DNA from 4 places in the Paenarthrobacter sp. NPDC018779 genome. Region 3 is predicted to be linked to each of the others. Evidence: riboswitches for the same ligand, from Rfam matches in the RefSeq annotation. Region 3 holds a riboswitch; each other region holds the start of a gene.

Region 1 (4,821 bases), on a different contig from region 3:
GAGGAACTGACCCACGACATCAACCGCCTCCGTGCGCAGTGGGAAGGCATCGAGGGCCAGGCGTCCTCCACGAAGGTGCTGGCACCCGAGCTGCTGTACGGCGAGCCCGATTTGACCATCAAGGTGGTCCGTGACGTCTTCAACGAGGACTTCTCGAAGCTGATCGTTTCCGGTGACGATGCCTGGGACACCATTGAGGCTTACGTCACCTATGTGGCGCCGGACCTGGTGGGCCGGCTCGAAAAGTGGACCAAGGACCAGGACATTTTCTCGGCTTGGCGCATCGACGAGCAGATCCACAAGGCCCTGGAACGCAAGGTCTTCCTGCCGTCGGGCGGATCCCTGGTGATCGACCGTACCGAGGCCATGACCGTGGTGGACGTCAATACCGGGAAGTTCACCGGCAGCGGTGGAAACCTCGAGGAGACCGTCACCAAGAACAACCTTGAGGCCGCAGAGGAGGTTGTCCGCCAGCTGCGCCTGCGCGATATCGGTGGCATCATCGTCATCGACTTCATCGACATGGTGCTCGAATCCAACCGCGACCTGGTGCTGCGCCGCCTCGTGGAATGCCTGGGCCGGGACCGTACCAAGCATCAGGTGGCCGAAGTGACATCGCTCGGCCTGGTGCAGATGACGCGCAAGCGCATGGGCACGGGCCTGCTGGAGGTCTTTGGCGAGCAGTGTGAGCACTGTGCCGGACGCGGTGTGGTGACCCACGACGAGCCCGTGGAGCATCGGCGTGCCAACGTCGTTGCCGCCGAGCAGCACCGGCCGCACGCCGACACCCAGCAGCAGCCTTCCACCCGGACTGAGCGGAAGCGCCGCCGCGGCAAGGGCGGGGGGCAGCCGGCAGAGAGCCCGACGCCGGTCCACGCCGCTGCCTCTCCCGCGCCTTCGACGCCGGTGCCCGAGCCGGTGGACCCCGCCCGGCAGGCCAAAGCGCAGGCCACCAGGGCTGCCCTGGCCACGATTGCCGCTGCAGCGCACGCTGCCCACCTGCACGATGACGAGGTTCACCGGGCCGAGGAGGAAGCACGTGCCGCAGCCGCCGCCGCAACCGGGGCTGGAGCGGAGCACGCTGACGAGGTGCCGGATTCAAGCGGCGCCGAGGGCACCCCGCGTGCCACGCCGGTGCTCCGGTTCGGTGGTGAAGAGGTTGCCTTGCCCTTCGTGGAACACCACGAGGAGCCGGCTTCGGAGAAGCCTGCCATGACTTTGGACCTGTTGGCCGAGGCTTTCTCCCACCTGGGTGGGGGTCCTGTGACTGTCGAAAGCCAGGATGAGCCGGCCGCCCCTGATGCTGCTCCGGCGGAAACTGTCCCGTCCCGGCAGGCTGCTGCGGAGGAAAGCGATCCGTCCAGCCGTGCCCGCGGTCGGCGTGGTCGCCGGAACCGCAGCGCCAGCCGGGCGCAGGGTGCTGCCAACGAGACCACGGTGGAGCACCACGAGGTGTCCGCTTCCACCGGTGGGGGAGCGGCCCATGAAGCCAAGGCGCCGCAGGAGCAGGCCAAGAAGGAGTCCGCTGCTTCTGAGCCGATTATCCTCGGCGTGGGGGTTCCGGCCTCGGAACTCTAGGCATTGCCAACGTCATGTAACGGACCGAGGGTCCGGCAGTAGCTACTGCCGGACCCTCGGTCCGTTAGGCTTGGTCACTGACACGGGGTGCCAGGCGTTGGGCCGGGCTGAGATCCAGACCCGTTGAACCTGTCCGGTTAGCACCGGCGAAGGGATGTCCCTCATGACTTCATCGTTGAATTCAGCCGTCTACGCCGTGGCCCGCACCGGCCGGCAATACCCGCGTGTCCTCAGCATCGCCGGTTCCGACCCCTCCGGCGGCGCAGGAATCCAGGCAGACCTGAAAAGCATTGCCGCCCACGGTGGCTACGGGATGGCAGTGGTCACGGCGCTCACGGCGCAAAACACCCTGGGTGTTACTGCCGTCCATGTCCCGCCCGTGGACTTCCTGCGGCAGCAGCTTGAGGCGATCAGCAGCGATGTAACCATCGACGCCGTCAAGATCGGGATGCTGGGCGACGCCGAAGTGATCGGCGAGGTGCGTGGCTGGCTCGAGAAGGTGCGTCCCGCCGTCGTGGTCCTTGATCCGGTAATGGTAGCTACCAGTGGTGACCGACTCCTCCGGGAATCCGCCGAAGCCGCACTGCGCGAACTTTTGCCGCTGGCCGACCTCATCACCCCCAACATTCCTGAACTGGCCATGTTGCTGGGGGAGCCGGAGGCGACGGACTGGTCCACCGCCCTCGAACAGGGCAAGCGGCTCGCTGCCGAATGCGGAAACACCGTGCTGGTGAAGGGCGGACACTTGGCAGGAGCCGAGTGCCCCGATGCGCTCGTCAACACGAACGGGCTGCTGCGGCAGGACTTTGTCTCGGTGGCAGGGCCACGGGTGGAGACGAAGAACAGCCACGGAACGGGCTGCTCATTGTCCTCGGCGCTGGCCACGGTCCAGGCGCGGACGGGAGACTGGGAAGCGTCGCTGCGGGAGGTCAAGCCCTGGCTCCTGCAGGCCCTGGCCACGGCGGATGTGCTGGAGGTGGGCCATGGCAGCGGCCCCATCAACCACTTCCACCAAGCACAGCAGGCTGGAGGCCCGGGGGCTTTCGCCGCCCGCCTGTGGGAGGAAGCGGCACCTGAACTGGACGCCATCTACGGCCTCGACTTCATCCACGGGTTGGAGTCTGGCAGCCTCCCAGAACCCCAGTTCAACTACTACCTCGCGCAGGATGCCCTTTACCTCAACGGCTATTCGCGGGTGCTGGCACGCGCAGGTGCCCTCGCTCCCACCGAGGAAGAACAGCTGTTCTGGGCCAGGTCCTCGCAGCTCTGCCTCGAGGTCGAATCCGAACTGCACCGGAATTGGCTGAGCACCAGGCAGGCCGCTACCCACACCGGTCCTGTCACCAAGGCCTATGTGGACCACCTGCTGGCGGCCTCGGCCTCTGGAAGCTACGGCGTGCTGCTCGCGGCGATCCTGCCCTGCTACTGGCTCTACGCCGAGGTGGGACACCAGCTCCACGCGAATTACGTCAAGGCAGGGTCCCCGTCGGAGCACGCGTATGCGGACTGGTTGAAGACCTACGCCGATGAAGACTTCGCCGAGGCCACCCGCAAGGCCATTGGCTTCACAGACGCGGCCGCGGTGGTCGCTTCCAGCCAGGACCGGGCTGCCATGGTGGAGGCTTTCGCCCATTCGTGCCGCCATGAGACTGCCTTCTTCGACGCCCCGCGGTTGTACGCCTAAAGGACCACCCGCGCGTCGAAGAGGTGAAATCCCGGTAAAGCGTCCAGGAGCCTGTAGGCTGTATGGGCACGGTGCCGGGAAAGTCCGTTCCTACTGGTGACTAGCGTCACGCGGTGGCTTCCGGACCCGGCCTCATTTGCAGCCGAGGGTCGAATTAGCGTAATCTTGATCTTCGGTGCTTACGCCAACACTTGGGTTATGCCCCCTGGAATTATTCACGGGATGACTCGCGGGCTTCGATCTGGAGTCCACGGCGTTGAGGCACAGCGTGAACCAGGCCTGATTCCGGTTCGAGTTCCGCACGCAAATTTAGTAAGAAACGTCGAGAGAAGTGAGTACCCAAGTGGTGTACGCGATTGTCCGCGCAGGCGGCCGCCAAGAAAAGGTTTCCGTTGGAGACTACGTAACGCTGAACCGCGTCCCCGGTGGAGCCGGCAGCACGCTTGAGCTGCCCGCCTTGCTCCTGGTTGACGGCGACAAGGTCACCTCCGCTGCTGCGGACCTGGCCAAGGTGAAGGTCACGGCCGAGATCCTGGAGGACCTCCGTGGTCCCAAGATCGTCATCCAGAAGTTCAAGAACAAGACCGGCTACAAGAAGCGCCAGGGTCACCGTCAGGAACTGACCAAGATCAAGATCACGAGCATCGCGTAACTTTCCTTACGCAGTTCAGATTTTCAGTTTCCCCACATATTTAGAGGCAGGCATTTCACATGGCACACAAAAAAGGCGCGAGCTCCACTCGCAACGGTCGTGACTCCAACGCACAGCGCCTCGGCGTCAAGCGTTTCGGTGGCCAGGTAGTTTCCGCAGGCGAAATCATCGTTCGCCAGCGTGGAACCCACTTCCACCCCGGTGCAGGCGTGGGTCGCGGTGGCGACGACACCCTGTTCGCACTCCAGGCTGGTGCGGTTGAGTTCGGTACTCGCCGCGGCCGTCGCGTAGTGAACATCGTTGCTGCTGCAGCTGCAGAGTAACAACAAGTTCTGAACCGGTGGAGCGGGCCCAAAAGGCCCGCTCCACCGTTCTTTTAACCGCATTACAATCGTTCGGGGCGCCCGGTGCGCGCCGGACATGGCATTCGCGCTGTTTACAGCAACAGAGGAGATAGACGTGGCGAGCTTTGTAGACCGGGTAGTCCTGCACGTTTCAGGCGGTACCGGCGGCCACGGCTGTGTTTCCGTCAAGCGTGAAAAATTCAAGCCACTCGGCGGTCCCGACGGCGGCAATGGCGGCAATGGCGGCGACGTCATCCTCCGTGTGTCCTCGCAAACCACCACGCTGCTGGACTACCACCACGCTCCGCACCGCCACGCTACCAACGGTGGCCCCGGCATGGGCGACTGGCGCGGCGGCAAGAACGGCGAAACCCTGATCCTTCCCGTACCCGACGGCACAGTGGTCAAGACCAAGGATGGCTACGTACTGGCTGACCTGGTGGGGGAAGGCACGGAGTACGTCGCCGCCGCGGGTGGTCAAGGCGGCCTGGGCAACGCCGCCCTTTCGTCGCAGAAGCGCCGTGCCCCCGGCTTTGCCTTGCTGGGCATCGAAGGCGATTCCA
Region 2 (4,821 bases), on a different contig from region 3:
GCGGGCAGGAAACGCCCGAGGCCAGGCGTTCCGCCCGGAGGCTGCGGCTGCAGGCACCCCCGTGGGAAGCGCAACTGCACATCGTTCCGGGCGTGCCTACCTTGGTCCTCACCGGCGGGTGGGAACCACTCTATGAGGAGATCGCAGCCTATCTGCAGGAAACCGGTGCCCTCCGCTGTGTGGCGGCGGGAGGGCACCGGCCCCAGGACTCGGTGGATGGAGACCGGATCATCCGGCGGTTCATCGCCGAGGTTGGGCGGGCCAGCTCAGTTCGCGCGTCCTGACCCTGCAGGGACCTGCAGCTCGGGCAGGTAGACCTTGCCTCCTGCCGCGAGGAACTCCTGGCTCTTTTCCCGCATGCCGCTGTACATGTCCGCAATTGCGGCCTGGGCTTCGGCGGAACCGTATTCGTCCCGGATGTCCTGGCTGATGCGCATGGAGCAGAACTTGGGTCCGCACATGGAGCAGAAGTGTGCCGTCTTGGCCGGTTCGGCCGGAAGCGTCTCGTCGTGGAAGGATTCCGCGGTGACCGGGTCCAGGGACAGGGCGAACTGGTCCCGCCAACGGAATTCGAAGCGCGCTTTGGAGAGGGCGTCGTCGCGTTCGTTCGCACCGGGATGTCCCTTGGCGAGGTCTGCGGCATGGGCTGCGATCTTATACGTGATCACGCCTGTCTTGACGTCGTCCTTGTTGGGCAGGCCCAGGTGTTCCTTGGGGGTCACGTAGCACAGCATGGCCGTGCCGTAGCGGGCAATCTCCGTGGCTCCAATGGCCGAGGTGATGTGGTCGTAGCCGGGCGCGACGTCGGTCACGAGGGGTCCCAGGGTGTAGAAGGGGGCGCCCTTGCACAATTCCTGTTGCCGTTCCACGTTTTCCCGGACCAGGTGGAACGGGATGTGCCCCGGCCCTTCCACCATGACCTGGACGTCGTACTCCCATGCACGCTGTGTCAGTTCGGCCAAGGTGTCCAACTCGGCGAACTGCGCGGCATCGTTGGCGTCGGCGGTGGCGCCGGGACGCAGTCCGTCACCGAGCGAGAACGCGACATCGTACTTGGCGAAGATTTCGCACAGCTCATCGAAGTGGGTGTAGAGGAAGTTCTCCTCGTGGTGGGCCAGGCACCAGCCCGCCATGATGGAGCCGCCACGCGAAACGATTCCCGTCACCCGGTTGGCCGTCAGAGGAACGTAGCGAAGGAGGACCCCCGCGTGGATGGTCATGTAGTCCACCCCCTGCTCGCACTGCTCAATCACCGTGTCACGGAAGATCTCCCAGGTGAGTTTGTTGGCTTCGCCGTTGACTTTCTCCAGGGCCTGGTAAATGGGGACCGTGCCGATGGGCACGGGGGAGTTCCGGATGATCCACTCGCGCGTGGTGTGGATGTCGTCTCCCGTGGACAGGTCCATGACAGTGTCGGCACCCCACTGGGTGGCCCACTGCAGTTTGTCCACTTCCTCGGCAATGGAGCTGGTCACAGCCGAATTGCCGATGTTGGCGTTGATTTTCACCAGGAAAGCCTTGCCGATGATCATCGGCTCGGATTCGGGGTGGTTGATGTTGTTCGGGATGATAGCGCGGCCTGCGGCCACTTCGCTGCGGACCAACTCAACGTCGCAGTTTTCCCGCAGCGCCACAAAGCGCATTTCCGGGGTCACGATGCCCTGCTTGGCGTAGTGCATCTGCGTGACGGTCTTGCCTTCTTTGGCGCGGCGGGGCACCGGCTGGGCGCCCTTCCATTCCGCCGACGCCGCGCCTCGGCGCACAGCCGACTTGCCGTCGTCGAGCAGGTTCCGTTCACGGCCGCTGTAGCTTTCGGTGTCCCGGCGTTCCTCTATCCAGGGCTGCCGGAAAGGACGCAGGCCCACTACCGGATCGCTGCCCGGTCCGGCGGTGCGGTACACCTGCAGGGGATCGTTGGCCTGGCCGTTGGGCGATGGCTCCAGCGCAATTTCGGTCACCGGTACGCGGATGCCGTGGCGGGGATCTTCCAGCCACGCCAGCGAATGGGACTTCAGCGACTGCGTGACCGTCTCCTCTGTGGGAACAGACTGGTTTTGGGCAGGGCTGTGCTGTGTTTCTGTGGTGCTCAAGGATTACTCACTTCCTTCGCCGGCATTACCCGGACAGGTTCAACGGTCGCAGACTGCGTCAGTCCGATCTCAGCCCCTGCAGGGGCCCCCGTGTGGTCGTAGACGAAGCTACCACAGCTCTCCGGGTGGTCCCAGTCACAAGCCGCCCGGCAGGACGTGGCCGGCGGGGGAGCACTAGGCTTCTGCCATGGCCAACATCATTGAATTCAGCGGCCCCGTGCTGGTCGAGGCCCACCAAGAGCACCAGGGAATGTGGTCTGTGGACGGCCTGCTGACCTTTCAACGGCCGCAGGAAGCGCCGGACGTAGTGCTCGAAGGCTGGGTCCTTCCCGGCTTCGTGGACGCCCACTGCCACATTGGCCTCGGTCCGGGCGGAAGCGTGGACGAGAAAACCACCTTGGATCAGGCAGAAACAGACCGGAACGCCGGCACGCTGCTGATCAGGGACGCCGGCTCGCCCAGCAACACTCGCTGGGTCCAGCAGCGCGCGGACCTTCCACGGCTGATCCGGGCGGGGCGGCACATCGCGCGGAGCCGCCGCTACCTTCGAGGCCTGGGCCACGAGGTGGAGCCCGATGAGCTGGTGGAGACAGTGCGCAAGGAAGCCCGCGACGGTGACGGCTGGGTGAAACTGGTGGGCGACTGGATAGATCGTGGCGTCGGAGACCTCGCCCCGTCGTTTCCCGCCGCCGTGGTCAAGGACGCCATTGCCGCTGCCCACGACGAAGGCGCCCGCGTGACCGCGCACTGCTTCGCCGAAGACACAGTGGACCAGATGCTCGACGCCGGTATTGACTGCATCGAGCACGCCACCGGTCTCTTGCCGCGGCACATCCCCCGTTTGGTGGAGCAGCAGGTGCCCATCGTGCCCACGCTGATCAACATCGCAACGTTCCCGGACATCGCCGCCCAGGCCATGCCCAAGTTCCCGGACTATGCCCGGCACATGACTGCCCTGTGGGAGCGGCGCCGCGAACGCGTCCTTGAGGCTTTCGAAGCGGGAGTCGCCATCTATACGGGTACGGACGCCGGAAGCGTCATCAAACACGGCCGGATCGCGGACGAAATGCAGGAACTGCACGACGCCGGCCTGCCGCCTGCCGCTGTCCTCAACGCTGCCACTTGGGGTGCCCGGGCGTGGCTGGGAGCCGACGCCATCAGTGAAGGCGCGAGTGCCGACGTCGTGGTTTGCGGAGAAGACCCCCGGCACAACCTGGCGACCGTCAGCGAACTCAACCATGTTGTTCTGCGGGGTGCGGTCATCCGCTAGGAATAAATTGAAGCTTCAAGTAATTTAGACAGATAGAGCGAGCCGAAAAGCGGCCACCTTCATTACCAGGAGCATCACATGACCACCTCATCCACCCAGGACCTGCTGCCTGCCGAACTCACCATGGGCGCGGTGATGCTCAAGGTCGGCGACATGAAAGTCATGGGCGACTACTACCAGCGCGCCCTGGGCCTCCAGGTGGTGGCCGAGCAGGATGGCGGCCTGTACTTGGGCCGCCAAGGCAAGCCGGTGGTGCATTTGGCCCCGGCCGCCGGGCTCCAGGTCCCCGGTCGCGGCGAGGCGGGCCTGTTCCATACGGCCATCCTTTTCGATGACCAGCCGTCGCTTGCGGCAACCATCGCCACAGCTGCCCAGTACGAACCGCGGGCATTCGTTGGCAGCGCTGACCATTTGGTGAGCGAAGCGTTCTACTTCACCGACCCTGAGGGCAACGGCATTGAGCTCTACTATGACAAGCCGCGCGAGGTCTGGCAGTGGGACGGTAAGAACGTGGTGATGGACAACGTGGCGCTTCCGCCGCAGGCCTACCTCCAGCAGTACCTCAGTGAAGAGGCTGTGACGGGACAGGCCAAGGCCGGCGCGGGAATCGGGCATGTCCACTTGCAGGTGGGTGACGTGGCCACGGCGCAGAAGTTCTATGTGGATACCCTGGGCTTCGAGCGGACTGCCGGGTGGCATGGCCAGGCGCTGTTCGTTTCGGCGGGTGGGTACCACCACCACATGGCCATGAATGTGTGGAACAGCCGCGGCGCCGGGCCGCGCCGCGACACCCTGGGCCTCGGTGAAGTGCTGATCGAAGTCCCTGATGACGATGACGTGCGGGCGCTGGCTGACCGCCTCAAGGTCGCCGGGCTGCAGAGTCACCACACCGGGAAGGAACTGCGCTTCGAAGACCCTTGGCGGAACCAATTGCGGGTTGCCGTCCGCTAGGGGCGTGTCGCACCGGCCGGGTGTCTGCTGCACTAGGCTGGGCAGTGGCGGGGAACGGGCCTGCGGGTCCGTATCCGCGACTTGTCAGCACGACGGAATGAGAGTAGTTCCCATGGGCTTTGCCGAAATTTTTGTAGCCACCCACGACGAAGCACTGAAGCGGGCTGCGGCCCTTGAACGCGGCGCCGACGTTGCCGGGTCCGCCGTCCGGATCGATGGCATCACTGATTTCGAAGTTGAACAACTTGGCGATCTTGCCGGGCAGGCCGTGCATGCTGCCGGGGCCGATTACGAGCTGGCCCTGGTGGACGTCACCAGCGACGCGCTCCTGGGTGTTCCCGAGGCCATGGTGCGTGCGCTGGCTGAACTCCTCAGCTATGAAAGCGAGGGAGACGGCAATGTCCTGGACGATGTCGCAGCCGCCTGGGCGGAGCAGGATGACATGCCGTTCGGTGCAACTGCATCCCGTGGATACGTCCAGCAGCTCGCCTCGCTGGCCACGGATGTGGA
Region 3 (4,821 bases):
TTCTCGCCGCCGGAAAGGGTGTAGGGGTTCGCGTCCACCAAGTGCGTCAGCCGCAGCCGCTCAAGCAGTTCGTCCACTCGTTCCTCGCCGTGGCCAAGATGCCTGGGGCCGAACATGAGCTCATCCAGGACCTTGCCCGTGACGAACTGGTGCTCCGGTTCCTGGAAAACGGTACCGATGCGGGAGATCAGCTGGTCTGCTTTCCACTTGAACGGATCGATTCCGGCGCCTTGGGAAAGTTCGACGGCGGCAGACACCTTGCCGTGAACCGGCGCCAGGAGGCCCGCCATCGTGAGCGCGAACGTTGACTTGCCCGCACCGTTCGGACCCGTGATGGTCAACGCTTGTCCGGCCCTGACCTGCGCGGTAACCCCGGCTTGGACAGGCACGGGTGGGATCCTCTTGAATCCCCGGCGACGGGGTTTTTCCCGGGACACAGCCAGGTCCTGTGCCGCCAGAAGCAACGGTGCCGGTCCCGTAGGGTCGGCCTTCCTGCCCCGGGTCCGCGGGACATAGCCGGGAACCCACACGCCGGCATCAATGAGCATGGTCCGTGCCTCGGAAAGCACGCGATCCGGCGGCCCGTCCAGGAGGACCCCACCGCCGGGTTGCAGGACCACAATCCTGTCCACCAGGTCCTTCCACACGGACACCCGGTGCTCCACCACCACCAGGGTTGCACCGGTCTTGTCCAGGCAGCGGCCAACGGCGTCGCGGACTTCCAGCACTCCCGCCGGGTCCAGGTTGGCTGTCGGCTCGTCCAGCAGGAGCAGCCCTGGCCGCATCGCCAGAATTCCGGCAAGCGCAAGGCGCTGCTTTTGCCCTCCGGAGAGTGCCGCCGTCGGGTGGTCCAGTGCCAGGCCGCCACCTGCAGCGGTACGCAACCCGACGTCGTCGAGCGCTTCATGGACGCGAGCCCAAATCTCTGCCCTCGGAACGGCGAGGTTCTCGGCACCAAACGCTACGTCGTCGCCCACGCGGGACAGGACCACCTGCGTTTCCGGGTCCTGCTGCATCAAACCGGCGCGGCCCCGCTGTTCGCGCGGCAGTGCGCCGTCGATCAGCAGTGAGCCTGTTTCATCCGAGTCGTCTTCCTCGTCGCCCAGCACCCCGGCAAGGGCGTGCAGGAGCGTCGATTTGCCGGCTCCGGAGGGACCCAGCAGGAGCACGCGCTCCCCGGGTTCGATCCGGAGGTCCAGTCCGTGGATGGCAGGGGCGGACCGCCCGGCGTGCCGCCATCCCCAGCCCTCGGCGGAGATGGCGGCAGGCTGGCCGCTGTTTGTGGCGGCCATCAGTTGAAGACGGGCTCCGACGCAGCCTTGCGGGACGCGAAAGCGCTCAGCACGCCAGTGGAAGCGAGTCCACGGGTAGCTACCCAAGACAACGCACCGGCAATGATCGCGCCGGACAGGGTGCAGAATGCGATGTACGCCAGCTTGTCCACGGCCTCGTAGGCGATGTTCCAGCCCCACGGGAGGAACGAGTCGTTGAGGCCGCAGAAGAGTCCAGCACCGGCACCCGCCAGGAGCGAGGTGGGCAGGTTGAACTTCTTGTAACGGAACGCAGCGAACACCAGCTCGGCGCCGAGGCCCTGCAGGATGCCGGAGATCAGCACCGTGGTGCCGTACTGCGAGCCCATGATGAGCTCGCCGGTGGCGGCCACAGCCTCGCAGAACAGCGCCGCACCCGGCTTGCGGATGATGAGCATGCCCAGCACTGCGGGGATCATCCAGCCGCCGGCGATCAGGCCGGTAAGGGGCGGGTAGGCCGCGTTCATGGGGATGGATACGATTGCGGCGCCCTGGGACCATGCCCAGAAAATCACGCCGCCGGCGATGGCGATCAACGCTGCCACCACAATGTCTACAACACGCCAGCTGTTACTGGTCTTCTTCACGCTTGCCGTGGTCATTTCTTTGCCTCCTGAGGTTACAGGAGGGGAAAGTGCTCCCCGGATACCCCGGCCGGCTCACGCCGCCCTGGTCCGGACACTCTGAGAAGCTCGACTCCCTTGCGCCGGTACTAACCGGATCAGGTTCGAGGGTCTGCGGCTGTCCGCACTCTCAGCGCCCTCGCGTCTCCTGCATCGCTGCAGGTTCGACGGCGGCGCTCCCCTGTCGTTATCAATCTGCCCTTATGGGCGTGGTTCAGTTTACACCTGAAGGGGTTTGCGGGGTCATGCGGCTGGTCATAAATCCGTTGCGGGGCCTGCTTTACGCGCCATTCCCCGACCTTAGGGCGCACAACAGGCCCCGCAACGTAGCTGAGACAATGGCTGCATGACGGAAACTCCCGGTCCAAGCCATCCTGACGCAGCCAAGCCAGTGGCCGAAGCCCGCCTTGCGGCCAGCGTGATCCTGCTGCGCGATACGCCTGCTGGGCTGGAGGCCTTCGTCCAGCACCGGGTGTCCACCATGGACTTCGCGGCGGGGATGGTGGTGTTCCCCGGTGGCCGCGTGGACGCCGCGGATTCCGCAGGATGGGACTACTCACCCGGGCTTCTGGAACGGCATGCCAAGGAGTGGCGACTGAGCTCAATCGCCGCAGCAGAACCCGATTCCCCCACGACCGGCGGACAGGCAGGCAAGAGCGCCGGCACCGTTCTCGCCGCCGCCATCCGCGAGGTCCAGGAGGAAGCCGGCCTCACGTTGGATCCGGCCGACCTGCGGCCGTGGGCCAACTGGATCACGCCGGTGGACATGCCCAAGCGGTTCGATACCTACTTTTACGTCGCCAAGCCTGCCCCGGACACCGCACCGCAACACCAGACCACCGAGGCCTGGCAGTCACTGTGGATGCCCGTTGACGGAATCCTGTCCGCGGAGGCCGAGGGCAAGCTGCAACTCATGCCGCCCACGTATTACCTGCTCAAGGAAATCTCCGGTTTCGATTCCGTTGATGCCATGTGGACCGCGGATCATAAGGTGGTTCCCGTACTGGCACCACCGGGCTCCCTGGCCGCCTTCCTCAAGGAGAGGGCGAGCCGGGGCTAAGCAGGATCCTCCGGGTTGTGAGGTTAGGCTGAAGGCATGAACTTCTTCCTCAAGCTTCTGGGCGCAGGCGTGAGCCTCGGCGCGGGTTTCCTTGGCACCAAGCTGGTCAACAAGGGATGGGAAAAAGCCACGGGCAACAAGCCGCCCAAAGGCAACGATGACATGGAAACGAGCCTCCGCTCAGCACTGACGTTCGCCCTCATCTCGGCGTTTGTCAGCACCCTCATCCAGGTCCTGGCCAGCCGGGGTACGCAGCGCGCAATCGCCCGCTTCGCCAAGTCCCAAGACATCGTCTAACACCAACGCGGGGTCACTTCCGGCCCATGGTGGACGTCGGGATGGGCCGGAAGTGACCCCGCGTTGGCCTAGTCCTCCGAGCGTCCTTCGGCTGCCCGCTGCACCACGGCTTCCAGTTCGTCCTTGGTGAGCAATTCGCGGTGCCCATGCTTGGTACGGTAGGCCGAACGCCCCACCATGTGGGCAGCAACGGGTGCCGTGAGCAACTGGAAGATCCAAGCCACCAGCAGCACGGGCCACACCCACCAGGTGCGCATCTGCAGGCCGATCGCGGCGAGCATGAGGAACAGGCCCAACACCTGCGGTTTGGTAGCCGCGTGCATGCGGCTCATGAGGTCCGGGAAGCGCAACAATCCAATGGCCGCACCCAGTGACATCAGGGCGCCCACCACCAGGAAGACTGCCGTGACGGCATCTACTACGAGGTCGACGCCGCTTGCATCAGGAGTCATTGGCCTGGCCCCTTCGCTCAGCCACAAACCGGGCCACGGTCACTGATCCGATAAATCCGATCACCGTCAGGGCAACCAGGAGCATGAGGTTGTTCAGGTGCCGGTTGACGGCCATATCCACGGCCAGCGCAGCGCCAAGAATAGCCAAGAGCACGTCGGACGCGAGCACGCGGTCCAGCAACGAAGGCCCGACGGCGATCCGGATGATCGCCCCTGCCGCGGCGAGGCTGAGGATCACAGCGGTAACTATGAGGACCAGTTCTTTCACAGTGATGCTCCTTCCATGCCGGTGGCTTCAGTCCGGAGGGCTGCCACTTCCTCGCGGGTGCCCATGATCCTGATCAGTCCGGCTTCGATGTCTTGCACTTCGTGCCGGATCTTCCGCACATCTTCCTCTCCGTAGATGTTGAGGGCGTGCAGGTAGAGCGTGGAGGTGGAGCGGTCCACTTCCACCACCAGCGAGCCCGGGATCAGGGATATGACGTGGCCGGTGGCCGTCACCATGAGGTCGGCATGGCTCCGCAGCGGAACAGCGACGACGGCGCTGCGCACCTTGGGTCCCTTGACCACGGCCAGGTAGAGGACCAGGAAGCTCGCTGCCACCACTTTGCCGAGGAACATGAAGGCGAAGGGAATGGCGCGGAGGATGTTGAAGCGGCCGCTCAGTTCAACGGGCGGCAGGTAGAACAGCTTGGCCACCACGATGGCGATGAGCGCGCCGAACAACAGATTGCCAGGGCTGAAATCCCGCCACAGGGCGCCCCACACAATCACCAGCCAGATCAGCAGTGGGAGTTCGGTGCGGAAAGAGATCGGTTTGCGGCTCATTTGGCACCGCCTGTCTCCACCGCTGCCGGCACCGGAGCGTTGTCACCCAGGACGGAGTGGATGTAGGCCGAACGGTCGAGCATGATCTCGGCTGAACCGCCGGACAGCTGGAAAAGCGGTCCGGCGAAGACAGTCAGCGCTACGCCGAAGACCACCAGTCCGGCCGTCGAACCCACCATGGTCCGGGGAAGGACACCGGCACGGCCGGGCGTCAGGAGCACCGGATCCGGGTATTCAGCATCCTCGGGCTT
Region 4 (4,821 bases), on a different contig from region 3:
CGCCGAGGAAGTCCGGCGCGTGGGCTTCGGCGCACTCTGACACTTTGCCCTGACTACTGCCGCTAAGGAGTCCCCATGCTTTCACTCGTCGTTGTTGCGTTTGCGACTGTCGCCACCGGTTTCCTGGTGTGGGCAAATGACAAACGGCACGGCAAGTACGGCATTGCCTTGCCGGCCGGATTGTCGTTGGGCATCGGCGCACTGGCCTGGGTGGCTTTCATCGCGGCCGGCCTCGGCTACCAGCCTGGGCTGACGTGGATTCCCTATGTGCTGCCCATCGTGCTGGGTACGGCAGCTGCCGCAGGCGCGGTGGTCTACCTGGGCCGTACGCGTACTTCGCGGGACACCACGGCCCTGACCAAGGCCCTGCGTCTCTAGGCAGGTCCCTGACCACCGGCGTTAAACAGCTGTGGCCACCGCCCTAAAAGGTGGTGGCCACGACTGTTTAAGGGTCAGAGGAACTCTGCGCGGCCCTCCATGGCTGAGGACGCCAAGGCGTGCTCCCGGCGTGGAATCCGTCCGGCCTGGCGGGCGAACCGGCCGGACAGGACTGCGTGTTTGAACGCCTCGCCCATCAGGGCCGGGTTCTGGGCCCGGGTCACAGCGGTGGCCAGGAGGACAGCGTCACACCCCAGCTCCATGGCAAGCGCCGCGTCGGAGGCCGTGCCGATACCAGCGTCCAGGACCACTGGGACAGAAGCGCGGGAGACGATGACCTCGATATTGTGCGGGTTGAGGATACCCAGGCCCGTTCCGATCGGCGCGCCGAGCGGCATGACGGCTGTGGCGCCAAGGTTCTCCAGGCGCAGGGCCAACACGGGATCGTCGTTGGTGTAGGCGAACACCTTGAAGCCCCGGTTCACCAATTGTTCCGTGGCCTCCACGAGTTCCACCGCGTCGGGAAGAAGGGTGTGTTCGTCAGCGATGACCTCAAGCTTGACCCAGTCGGTCTCCAACGCCTCGCGTGCCAGTTCAGCGGTCAGCACCGCGTCCTTGGCAGTGAAGCAGCCTGCGGTGTTGGGCAGCACCCGGATGTTGTTGTCCACCAGGAGTTGGAAGAGCGAACCGGCCTCTGCCGGAGAGTAACGCCGCATGGCCACGGTGGTCAGTTCCGTCCCGGAGGCCAGGAGTGCGGCTCCCAGGCCTTCGAGGCTGGGGGCGCCTCCCGTTCCCATGATGAGGCGGGAGGTCAGTTCAACACCGTCAATGACCAAGGGGTCGATCCGGGTTTCGATGCTTGTTGTGGTCATGGTTCAGCCTCCTTGGACGGCGGTAACGAGTTCCAGTTCATCGCCTTCAGCGAGGTCCGTTGCGGCCCACTGGCTGCGCGGCACTACTTCGGAGTTGCGTGCGACGGCGACACCCAGCTTGCCGCCGTCGGCCGCCTGTCCGCGGTGGTCCAGTTCACGGCCGGTGACGGACGTGACCAGGGTGCTGACGGAGGCCCCGTCCACTACTGAGTGGTGGGCCCCGTTGAGTTTGATGTTCATGCTGATTCCTTGGTGAATGGTCTTGTGTGCGCCGAGGTATGGATGGCGGGTGCACTTCCCGGCGGCCCAAAGCGGTCCGGCCTGAAGCGCGTCCACCGGGGATCGGCCGAGCCCGTTATCAAGCCGCCCACGATTGCCGCGGCCGCGGGAGTCAGGAGAACTCCGTGCCGGAAGAAGCCCGTGGCGACGATGAGGCCCTGGACCTCTCCGCCGGCGCCCGCCACGCGTCCCAGCAGCGGGGCATTGTCCGGTGTTCCCGGCCTTGCCCGGGCGGTCGTTTCGAGGAGCTCCAGTTCGGCGACGGCGGGGACAAGGACCTGGGCATCGCGCAGGAGCTGGTAGACGCCCCCGGCCGAGACGGCGTTGGAGCTGCTGGACAACCCGTCTTCACGCTGGGTGGCCCCTATCACCACGGTCCCGTCCTCACGGGGGACGATATAGACCGGCACACCCCTCACCATTCCGCGGACAGTGGAGGTGACGAGGGGTTGCAGTGACTCCGGGACGCGCAGCCTGAGGATATCCCCGTAGACCGGCCGCAACGGGAGATGGAGCTGCTCCGGGAGGCTGCTGATGGTCGCAGCATCCAGGCCATTGGCAAGGACAGTTTCCTTGGCCAGGACCCGCCCACCGCCGCTGAGTTCAACGCCGCCTACGCGTCCTCCGGCCCAGAGCAGGCTGACGGCCGGTTCCCGAACGTGGAACCCGTCTTCGGTCCCCTCGATCCAGCTGGTGTCGGCGGGACGGTGGGCAGCCAGACCCGCCAGGAGGCACGCTGCAAGCTTGCGCGGATCCACCTGGTGGTCGGCCGGAATGTGGAACGCGCAGGAAATTTGGGGACTCAACAGTGGCTCGCGCCCACGGGCATCCCTCAGCAGGAGTGGCTCCACCTGGAGTCCCGCAGCCACCTGGACTGCCCGGAGGTCCGCGAGCGCACGGCGGTCGGCGGCGTCGGCACCCACGGCGAGGGTCGCCGTCGTGCGGTATCCGGCCGCTTCCCTCGACGCGGCGAGGCTGTCCACGAAAGCCGGCCAGCGCCGCGACGATTCCAGCATGAGTTCCAGGAGGTCTTCCTCCTGGTAGTGGAGCTCGCTGACGGGCGCCAGCATGCCGGCGGCGGCAAACGTTGCTCCGCTTGCCGGTGCCGGGTCGATAAGGACCACTGAACGGCCCACGCGTCGCGCCTCATGCGCAATCCCGAGTCCAATGACGCCGCCCCCGATGACGGCGACATCTGCGTGAATGGCTTCTGCCATGGATTCCCTTCCCTACGCCGGTACTAGCCGGATCAGGTCAAGCGGTCGGCGCTGAAGCCCTCTCAGCCGGACGGTCATAAAGTCGATCGTCGCGGCTCCCGCAGTACGTGCCCAGTTTAGAGGAACTACTCTGGTTTGCATGACCCAGCCTGATCTCCTTTCCCCTGCCCGCCTGTATTTGTGCACCGACGCCCGCCGGCGGCAGGACGATTTCGAAGACTTTGTGGACGCCGCGTTCGAGGGCGGAGTGGATATCATCCAGCTCCGCGACAAGACGCTCGAGGCTGCCGAAGAACTGGAACTGCTGGAGGTCCTGAACAAGGTTGCCAGCCGCCACGGACGCCTCTGGGCCGTCAACGACCGTGCCGATGTTGCCCGTATTTCCGGGGCTCCGGTGTTCCACATCGGCCAAAAGGACATCCCTTTGGGGGCGGCCCGTGAGCTGCTCCCGGACGGGGAAACAATCGGCCTTTCCACCCACTCGCCTGAGCAGGTGGACGCGGCTGTGGCTGCTTCCCGGGGTACGGGTGGCCTGGACTACTTCTGCGTAGGACCCCTCTGGGCCACGCCCACAAAGCCGGGCCGCGCTGCTGTGGGGCTGGACCTGGTCACATATGCTGCGGAAGCCGTAAAACAAGCCGGGGTGGACCTGCCCTGGTTCGCCATCGGCGGCGTGGACCTTGAAAACGTGGAGCAAGTGGTTGCCGCCGGCGCCAGCCGCATCGTGGTGGTCCGCGCCATCACCGAGGCGGCGGACCCGACGGCGGCCGCGCGGGCACTGCTTGCGGCGCTCGACGCGGCCTAGGCCGTCAACCCAAGCCCCGTCATGCGGCGCCCGTGCCGTTCGGCCAGCTCGGCGGTGAGCTGATGGACTGCGGCACGGGATCCGCGTCCATCGCGCAGCAGTGGTCCAAGGTCCGGGTGCTCCAGGCCTACCCGCTGGGCCTGGGTGAGGGCCTCCCCCACAATCCTGCGGCCCCAAAGCGAGAGCCGCGAAGCCAGCCGGGGGGCATCCCGCAGTGCCCGGCGCAGCAGGATCCGCAGGGCCTCCGTAGCCTGGTCGGCCGAGCAGACCTGCTGGACGAAATGCTGGATCCCGGAATCGAGGAACCCGGCGACAGTTCGGTAAAAGTCCGCCGAGACGGTGTCTATGACATAGGCCTTCGTCACCGACTCGAACCAGTCACCGGGTGGGGTCCGCTCGTGGAAATGGTCGAAGGAGCCCTGGAACGGGAGCATGGCATCCTCTGGATCGTTCCCCATTTCGGTGAGCCGGCCACTGATCACGGCGTAGTTTCCGAAGGCGCCAACAGCGATCTTGGCCAGCATGGCCCGTTCGCGAAGCGTCGGTGCCATACGGGAGTCGGAGGACAACCGCCCAAAGGCGGATAACTCCCCGTAGGCCATGGCACCCAGCAGCCCGGCGGCGAGCTGTCCCGGGGAGTCGTTGCGGCCGGTGGAGGTGCCCATGTTCCAAGACTATCCGTCGAATTCGGGCTAGTCTGACTTTCGTGTCACATCATCGGATAGCGCCCAACGTCGACGATTCTTCCGACCAGCTCGCGGAGTCCTTGGCCGCGCTCAGGACCGAGCTGGAACTGCCCGCGGAGTACCCCGGCGAAGCGTTGGCGGAGGCACGAGCGGCCGTTGAACACCATCAACTACCCGCCCGGGATTTGCTCGACGTTCCCTTTGTCACCATTGATCCCGCCACCTCAACCGACTTGGACCAGGCCCTTTTCATCGACCGCGCAGGCGAGGGCTACAAAGTTCTTTACGCCATTGCGGACGTCCCCTCCTTTGTTGTTCCCGATGGAGCCTTGGACGCGGAAACCAGGCGGCGCGGCCAGACCTTCTACGCTCCCGACGGCCGGATTCCCCTGCACCCGGAGGTGATCAGCGAGCATGCCGGCAGCCTGCTGGCAGGGCAGGATTGCGGCGCGTACGTGTGGGACTTCGACCTCGACGCGCAGGCGGACGTCGTCTCCGTCTCTGTCGCGCGCGCCACGGTGCGGAGCCGCGCGAAGCTGAGCTACAAGGGTGCCCAGGAGCAGATCGATTCCGGCTCGGCCCTT

Evidence for each region. A riboswitch is a leader RNA that binds a small molecule or an ion and turns the genes downstream of it on or off. The one in region 3 is predicted to bind thiamine pyrophosphate.
Region 1: it holds a riboswitch for thiamine pyrophosphate, as region 3 does, so the genes downstream of both, thiD (bifunctional hydroxymethylpyrimidine kinase/phosphomethylpyrimidine kinase) here and ACH488_RS16825 (ECF transporter S component) in region 3, are expected to answer to the same signal.
Region 2: it holds a riboswitch for thiamine pyrophosphate, as region 3 does, so the genes downstream of both, thiC (phosphomethylpyrimidine synthase ThiC) here and ACH488_RS16825 (ECF transporter S component) in region 3, are expected to answer to the same signal.
Region 4: it holds a riboswitch for thiamine pyrophosphate, as region 3 does, so the genes downstream of both, thiO (glycine oxidase ThiO) here and ACH488_RS16825 (ECF transporter S component) in region 3, are expected to answer to the same signal.

What each region holds. Positions count from the first base shown of each region.
Region 1 is NZ_JBIRZS010000001.1:61,318-66,138, forward strand. It holds gene ACH488_RS00325 (Rne/Rng family ribonuclease) at 1-1,578, shown strand, start outside; TPP riboswitch at 1,652-1,750, shown strand; gene thiD (bifunctional hydroxymethylpyrimidine kinase/phosphomethylpyrimidine kinase) at 1,742-3,262, shown strand; gene rplU (50S ribosomal protein L21) at 3,606-3,914, shown strand; gene rpmA (50S ribosomal protein L27) at 3,974-4,237, shown strand; gene obgE (GTPase ObgE) at 4,374-4,821, shown strand, end outside.
Region 2 is NZ_JBIRZS010000021.1:16,322-21,142, reverse strand. It holds gene ACH488_RS17865 (alpha/beta fold hydrolase) at 1-284, shown strand, start outside; gene thiC (phosphomethylpyrimidine synthase ThiC) at 267-2,090, opposite strand; TPP riboswitch at 2,085-2,192, opposite strand; gene ACH488_RS17855 (amidohydrolase family protein) at 2,278-3,360, shown strand; gene ACH488_RS17850 (VOC family protein) at 3,439-4,311, shown strand; gene ACH488_RS17845 (hypothetical protein) at 4,424-4,821, shown strand, end outside.
Region 3 is NZ_JBIRZS010000018.1:51,296-56,116, forward strand. It holds gene ACH488_RS16820 (ABC transporter ATP-binding protein) at 1-1,292, opposite strand, end outside; gene ACH488_RS16825 (ECF transporter S component) at 1,292-1,912, opposite strand; TPP riboswitch at 1,991-2,126, opposite strand; gene ACH488_RS16830 (NUDIX hydrolase) at 2,280-2,993, shown strand; gene ACH488_RS16835 (DUF4235 domain-containing protein) at 3,030-3,290, shown strand; gene mnhG (monovalent cation/H(+) antiporter subunit G) at 3,359-3,742, opposite strand; gene ACH488_RS16845 (monovalent cation/H+ antiporter complex subunit F) at 3,732-4,010, opposite strand; gene ACH488_RS16850 (Na+/H+ antiporter subunit E) at 4,007-4,570, opposite strand; gene ACH488_RS16855 (Na+/H+ antiporter subunit D) at 4,567-4,821, opposite strand, start outside.
Region 4 is NZ_JBIRZS010000002.1:166,594-171,414, reverse strand. It holds gene ACH488_RS03170 (DUF3107 domain-containing protein) at 1-40, shown strand, start outside; gene ACH488_RS03165 (hypothetical protein) at 76-378, shown strand; gene ACH488_RS03160 (thiazole synthase) at 453-1,250, opposite strand; gene thiS (sulfur carrier protein ThiS) at 1,254-1,490, opposite strand; gene thiO (glycine oxidase ThiO) at 1,487-2,746, opposite strand; TPP riboswitch at 2,739-2,858, opposite strand; gene thiE (thiamine phosphate synthase) at 2,886-3,551, shown strand; gene ACH488_RS03140 (ferritin-like fold-containing protein) at 3,548-4,216, opposite strand; gene ACH488_RS03135 (RNB domain-containing ribonuclease) at 4,258-4,821, shown strand, end outside.